Regions from separate parts of the Mycobacterium malmoense genome, predicted to be linked through region 1. Evidence: riboswitches for the same ligand, from Rfam matches in the RefSeq annotation. Region 1 holds a riboswitch; the other holds the start of a gene.
What was found. Region 1 has a riboswitch for magnesium ahead of K3U93_RS10770 (Rv1535 family protein). Riboswitches for the same ligand answer to the same signal wherever they lie in the genome.

Region 1 (3,709 bases):
ACGCCGGCCGGTCAAACAGCGCGGTGGCCAGCACGTGCAGCGTGTAGAACCAGCCGCGGGTCTGGCCGATGTATTCGACGATGAAGTCACCCGGATAGTGGCCGTCGAACCAATCGGAATTCTCGAACGGGTAGTGCACCTGCGCGTACGGCATCGAGCCCGAGTCGAACCACACGTCGAGCACGTCGGGGATGCGCCGCATCGTGCTGCGACCGGTGGGGTCGTCGGGGTTGGGCCGAACCAGCTCGTCGATGTAGGGCCGGTGCAGGTTGGTGGGCCGCACCCCGAAGTCGCGCTCCAGCTCGTCGAGGCTGCCATACACGTCGATGCGCGGATAGGCGGCGTCGTCCGACTTCCACACCGGAATCGGCGTGCCCCAGTAGCGGTTTCGCGAGATCGACCAATCGCGCGCGCCGGCCAGCCACTTGCCGAACTGGCCGTCCTTGACGTGTTCGGGGTACCAGGTGATCTGCTGGTTGAGTTCGACCATGCGGTCCCGGAATTCGGTGACCGCGACGAACCACGACGACACCGCCCGGTAGATCAGCGGGTTGCGGCATCGCCAGCAGTGTGGGTAGGGGTGCTCGTAGGTTTCGTGCCGCAGCACCACCGCGCCGTTGACCGCCGCCGGGCCACCGCCGTTCTTCAGGTCGCGGATGATCTGGGCGTTGGCGTCAAAGACGTGCTGCCCCTGGTAATCCGGGACGGTGGCGTCGAAGCGGCCCTTGGAATCGACCGGCGTGACCGGCGCGATGCCGGCCGCCTCCGAGACCGCCATGTCGTCCTCGCCGTAGGCCGGCGCCATGTGCACGATCCCGGTGCCGTCCTCGGTGGTCACGAAGTCGCCCGGGAGCACCCGAAATGCCTTGGGCGAGTCCATGAAATACGGGAACGGCGGCAGATAACGCATGCCGAGCAGGTCGGCGCCGCGATAGGTGCCCAGTATCTCGGGCTGTTCGCCCAACTCGCGGGCGTAGGCGCCCAGCCGGGCCTCGGCCAGCACGAAACGACGATCGCCCGCCCGGACCACGACGTAGGTCACCTCCGGATTGACGGCGACCGCGAGGTTCGACGGCAGCGTCCACGGCGTCGTCGTCCACACCAGCAGGTAGGCACCATCCACCGGGCCGCCCACCACTTGGAAACCGACGGTCAGAGCCGGGTCCTGGCGGCTTTGGTAGACGTCGTCGTCCATCCGCAATTCGTGGTTGGAAAGCGGGGTTTCGTCGCGCCAGCAGTACGGCAGCACCCGATAGCCCTCATAGGCCAGGCCTTTGTCCCACAGCTGTTTGAACGCCCAGATCACCGACTCCATGTAGGGCGGATCGAGCGTCTTGTAGTCGTTGTCGAAGTCGACCCAGCGCGCCTGGCGCGTCACGTACGCCCGCCATTCGTCGGTGTAGCGCAACACCGATTCGCGGCAGGCTTCGTTGAAGGCGGCGATCCCCATGTCGTCGATCTGGGACTTGTCGGTGATGCCCAGCTGGCGCTCGACTTCCAGTTCGGCCGGCAGCCCATGGGTGTCCCAACCGAAGCGGCGCTCCACCTTGTAGCCGCGCATGGTGCGGTAGCGCGGAACGATGTCCTTGACATAGCCGGTGAGCAGGTGGCCATAGTGCGGCAGCCCGTTGGCGAACGGCGGACCGTCGTAGAACACATACTCCGGGGCGCCGTCGCGGCGGGCGATGCTGGCCCGGAAGGTGTCGTCACGGGCCCAGTAGTCAAGAACCTCGAGCTCGAGCTGCGGAAAGTCGGGCGCCCCGACGGCCGGCTTCGGATAGGCCTTGACTTCGGCGTTATCGGTCACCACGTGCGTCGTCTCCTGCGCCCAATTCCATGCTCAGGCCGGGGACGACGACGCGCGACCTGCGCGAGCGCCGCGGTACCACCCCGCTTGCCGCGCTTTCGCGTGGCCGCTCATTGAGGGCTGTGACGGGCCTACCCGTTCGGTTCTACTGAGCCAGGCTGGCTGTTCTTCCGAAGGCTCCCCGGTGATAGCCGGATCGATGCCAGTGTGTCGATTCTACTGAAGCACCGCAAAAAGGCTCCGAGGGGTTACCTGGCCGCAGGGCCGCCCTGCAGCCGGATAACCCCTCGGGGCTGCTCCCTGCCCACCGGACTAAGCCCGGACTTCGAGCAGACCAACCCGCCACAGCGCCGCGTACACGTGACGCACGGCGATGCTCAGCAGATGAGCGGCGCCATCCACCAGCGGGTCGCTGATGACGATGGTCCGACCCTCGACGCGAGCCGTCGCCTTCTTGGGCGCGGGGGCCTGAGTCGGGGCTGCATCGCGCACCACCGTGAGCTTGGGGGCGGGCGCTACGGCCACCACTTCGTCGTACAAAACTGCGGTCATGATCGCCTCCTAGAGGGAATACCAAACGAGCACTGAATGGACTGACGTGTCCCGTCCCGCAGTGGTTCCGATCCCAGAACGCTTGGCCGCGAAGCCAATGAGCGCTAAAACGACTCAGCTGAGAACGTCGTGCCGGAGACCGGATCGGGACGAAACAAAGCTCGGACTTCGGTCCGGACTGTCGCTGGAACTCATACGTCCCTCACCTCCTCAACGGTCGCGACGCGTGCGATTGCCCGCACGAGCTGTGCACACCAAAAGGAGTACAGAAACCGACGACCGTCGGCGATCCGCACCCCTCTCGTCAGAGCTTTGGCACTGCATGACGTGTCCGGTTATCCCGGAAGCCACCTGGGCTCAACCCTTAAGCCGGGAAGAGCTGTCCTGACCCGGGGCGTCTTTGGACGTTCGGGGTCAGTGGCCTGTATTCGTGCAGACGCCTCACCTAACGAGGTGCATACGCCACCGATAATGCACGACGGGTATGACGCGGTCAATGCGATCCGTCCCGTGTTTCGGAATTTTTATGTATTTACTACGAGCACACACAGCTTTTAACCAGCTTCAGCGCCAGACCTGCGCACATGGGTTAGACGCGCGGGCGCGGCCCGCGTCAAGCACCGGCGCGACGACGAAGTCGGCCGCCGGCGAGTCGGGCTGGTCACTTATCGACCAGGCCCTCGAGCCGCCCGATGGTGTCGATGAACTCCTCGACCATGTCGAGCACCACCGAGCGCGTAGGGCGCACCCGGTCGAGTGAGCCGACCACTTGACCGACGAAGTAGGTCGCCAGCTCGCGAGCCTTGGCGCCCTGGTGGCCGGCCGCCTGGTTGATGCGCACCTGCGAGTCGGTGATCAGCGCGGTCTGCAGCGGCATGCCGAGGGGGTCGGGGGTGTCCGGCCGGTCCCACTCGTCGGTCCAGGCCGTGCGCAGCATCCGCGCCGGCTTACCGGTCATCGACCGCGACCGCACCGTGTCCGAGGAGCTGGCGGCCAAAAACTTCTCCTTGACCACGGGGGCCGTCTCCGCCTCTTCGGTGGTCAGCCACACCGATCCGCACCACACGCCCTCGGCACCCAGGGCCAGGGCCGCGGCCACCTGGCGGCCGCGGGCGATCCCGCCCGCGGCCAGCACGGGCGTCGGCGAGACGGCATCTACGACCTCGGGGACCAACACCATGGTGGCCACCTCGCCGGTGTGGCCGCCGGCCTCGGTGCCCTGGGCGACGATCAGGTCGACACCGGCGGCCGCGTGCCGCCGCGCGTGTTGCGTGGTGCCGGCCAGCGCGGCCACCAGCACGTCGTGGTCGTGGGCCCGCGCGACGAGGTCGGCCGGGGGCGGCCCGAGCG
Region 2 (3,709 bases), 1.2 Mb from region 1:
ATGGCCCATCTCGGCCGACGCGGCGGCACCCAGGCCGACGAGTTCTGTTGACCCGAGCGCACCGGATCCCAGACCTGACAAGTTCCCCGCACCCGATAGCGCCGCAACGCTCGTCGCTGCCTTGTCGGCATTCATCAGAAAGCTGAAACCGGCGATGGTTTGCAGGATGAACTCCGGGTTGTACGGGCCGCCAGCAAGGGCTCCGTTGGTGACCGCGGTGCTGAAAAAGTTGCCATTCCAGAAGCTCCCCAGCGCCGAATTGTCTGAGCCGCTGAACAAGCCTGCCAGGTACGACTCGAGCGATCCGAGAGACGACGAGCCAGCAGCGTTCGACGTTGCCGACGACAGTATCGACTGCGTAGTTCCCGCCGGCGTTTGGGCCGCCTGGGAAACAGCATTGGCTTGCTCTGCCACTCCGCCGACGCTGGCGGTGGATTGCGGGGAGTTAATTGGAGTCAATTCCGAGGCAATGTCCGAGGCGCTGGCGTAGCCTTTCATCGCCGCGGCATCTTGTGCCCACATTTCTGCGTATTGGGCCTCGGTGGCCGCGATCGCCGGGGTGTTTTGGCCGAAAACGTTGGTCGCCACCAGCGCCGCAAGCTCAGCACGGTTGGCCGCGACGACCATGGGCGGCACCGTCATGGCAAACGCTGACTCATAGGCGTTCACTGCCGCATTGGCCTGGCCGCCGGCCTGCTCGGCCTGGGTCGCGGTGGTGCTCAGCCAGTCCACGTACGGCACGGCCGCCGCCAACATCGACATCGACGACGGACCAAACCAACTCTCGCTGGTCAGCTCGGAGATTACGGAGCCGTAAGAGGCGGCCGCTGAACGCATTTCAGCGGCGATCGCGTTCCAGGCCGAGGCGGCGGCAAGCATCGGTCCCGATCCGGGGCCCGAATACATTCTGGCCGAGTTAATTTCCGGCGGCAATGCCGCGAAATCAATCACTGGTCCCCCTCTAAGTGCTCAGCGGGCTGCGGCTGCGTTGGCTACCTCGGTAGCCGCGTATGATCCGGCACTGGTCTCCAATGTGGCGACGAACATCTGGTGCATAGCGGCAGCTTGTGCGCTCATCGCCTGAAACGTTTGGGCGTGCGCCGCGAACTTAGCCGCCGTCACGAACGACACCTCATCGGCAGCCGCGGGCACCACCCCGGTTATCGGCGCCGTGGTGGCAGTGTGCTGGGCGGCCAGCGTCGACCCGATCTGCTGCAAGCGGCGGGCGGCGGCGGCCAACGATTCCGGCTGCGTAGTAACAAAAACCATTTGGAATTTCTCCTAACGAATATTGGGGGGAATAGAATCGAGCACGGGCTTTGTGGTAGTACCAAGCACGTTTTGAGGGTTCATCGCGGATCGAGCCCGCTCACGTGATCGGCGGCCGTAGCTAACGCTGCTGGCTTCGGAACAACAAGCGACATCGGTCTTCTCCTTCCGAAAAGAGATCAGACGCGGGCTTGGTGGCTACTCCTTGGCTAATTTCGGCACCCCAACGGCAAACCTGCGAAACGGTGACCTGCGGACAAATCTCCCGCGGTCAGCCGATTGGGTGTGGAAACGAGGCGGGGTCGGATCGCGACGAAATGGTCGTCGATCTGGAATACGGACTATCGCCGGGACTCATTTCGCTCTCACCTCCTCACAGCCAGGGCACACGGGGATGCTATACCCTTGCACAGTGGGGAGAAGCGCCTATGTCAGGACGCGGCACCCCTCTCGTCAGAGCTTCGGCACCACACGGCGTATCCGGCTTTGTCAGAACCGGAAGCCACTTGGGCTCAACCCTTAATCCGGGAGGAGCTGTCCTGACCCTGGGCGTCTTTCGACGTTCGAGGTCAGTGGCCTATATCCGTGCGGACGCCTCACCTAACGAGGTGCTTGCAAAGACGATGGTGGCATCCACAGGTTACTAAGTCAACCCTAAGTGCCGTGCGTTGGAAACCGTTCACGTTATAGACATATGCCCGGTGCATCCTCTGCCTTGCGCAAGCGGTCCTGCGTGGCTGGCTACATTGCGGGGAGCTTGAGGGGATTTGCCTTTCGGTTATGCGGGACCGGATCCCCCGGCCTGGACTCGCCGTACCATCTTGACCCTGCTTGGGATCTTCGGCCCGTAGAGCCAGCGCCCGCCCTCTGGCAAGCCGGAATCCTGGCCACACAGAAGACCAGCAGCAGCAGGATGTGGAAACCCATCCGGGTGGCCCGCCATTTACGCGCGCGGCGTAATTCTGCGGCGGGCTGGGCGAGGCTGAGCGCAAGATGGCGATCCACGAGATCAATGCCACAGCGGCACCAACCGCCAGTCACGAAGGGATGCGCAGGATCCGGATTGATCGCCGCGACCTGATCATCCGATCAGTACCTCTGGCGTTGACTATTGTCCCACCTTTCTCGATAACCATTCGGAACGTCGTCTTCCATCCCTGCGATCGGCCTGGTGACCGCAGTGGCATCACATCAGTACAGCTACGAGCCATCAGCACAGTAAATCCTGAGCAGGTGACCAAGGATGGTCTGGCCTGACCGGCTCATTGCCTGCGTATCCCGACGTTGCGGTGATGATCCTACATTCGCCTGGTCCGCGCATCGAATTGTGATGATTTCATAGGATTCTCAAATAAGTCGGCGTTCGCTTGCCGATATCACGAGCTGCATATATGTGTGTTCAATATGTGTTGGATCGCCCAGGTTGAGGTGATCCAACTTTCCAAAAACAATGGAATCCATAGTCGGTGGCTGCACTTACCGAACCATTGCAAAGTTAAGTTTTTAAACCACCAAGACCGAGAACCACGTCATCGACTTCGTTAACGTTAGATTACCGAAAGTGACGGATTTTGGAAGATTTCAATGTCTTTCGTAACAACACTTGTTGGCGCACCGTCGCGGTTCTATGGAGAGAAATTGTCTAATGCACAGGGAGCAAACCCCCGTGGACTTTGTGGCGGTCACTGAATGTCCTTAGTGGTAGCGACAAAGGCTCCGAAGGAGCACTCCAACATTCGCGGACACGGTGTTGCACCGATGACCGCGCTCGTATTGGCGGCAGCAATTGCAGTGTCACCACTAGCGAATCACCAGGCGCGAGTAGTTCGCCAGTGTATTTGGAATTCCCATGTCGTCCTGTGCCACTGGCGCACCGTGGACACGCCACCAGCTCCCAAAAAAACGGCGCCAGCGACAAGCGACTCCGTTCCCGTCAACTGGGTGGCGCCAGACGGCTTCCTATGAGATTTCGGTGACCGCGGCGACACACTTCGCTTCGCCCGCTGGCTTGACAGCCACGGCTACCACCCGGCGTCCGGCGGCGAACAAGGTCACACGGGTGTCTTGCGCGACCACCGCTGTCTCTGGCACCAAAGTGCCTGTCTTGTCGGTGATCAAGATGTCGATGTCGCCCAGATCTTCAATGCACACCAACCGTGCACCCGTCCGTGTAACTCGGCGGAGCGTGCCCGGCACGATATTCGTCAAACTTGTGCTGGGCGCCAGGATTACGCCGATCATGACCGCCTGCACGCCGTCACCGAGGAAGTACGAAACGATCACGGTGCCGGCCAACAAGATGAGCCCGCGTTATGCAGTTGACGACCCAACATCGCCAGCGCGTTGACGTGGTGGGTCCGTACGGCGTTCGGGGCCAAACCGCACCAGCCGGGCGGCGGACAGAGGTTTGGGCAGTCTCGGCGCCGTCGGGCCTCGGCCG

Region 2: another riboswitch for magnesium. It lies ahead of K3U93_RS05340 (PE family protein); the one in region 1 lies ahead of K3U93_RS10770 (Rv1535 family protein).

What each region holds. Positions count from the first base shown of each region.
Region 1 covers NZ_CP080999.1:2,301,734-2,305,442, reverse strand. The annotation lists gene ileS (isoleucine--tRNA ligase) at 1-1,807, opposite strand, end outside; gene K3U93_RS10770 (Rv1535 family protein) at 2,120-2,359, opposite strand; M-box (ykoK) riboswitch at 2,649-2,819, opposite strand; gene K3U93_RS10765 (nitronate monooxygenase) at 3,021-3,709, opposite strand, start outside.
Region 2 covers NZ_CP080999.1:1,122,180-1,125,888, reverse strand. The annotation lists gene K3U93_RS05345 (PPE family protein) at 1-906, opposite strand, end outside; gene K3U93_RS05340 (PE family protein) at 970-1,269, opposite strand; M-box (ykoK) riboswitch at 1,708-1,884, opposite strand; gene K3U93_RS05335 (hypothetical protein) at 2,263-2,526, shown strand; gene K3U93_RS05330 (hypothetical protein) at 3,229-3,564, opposite strand.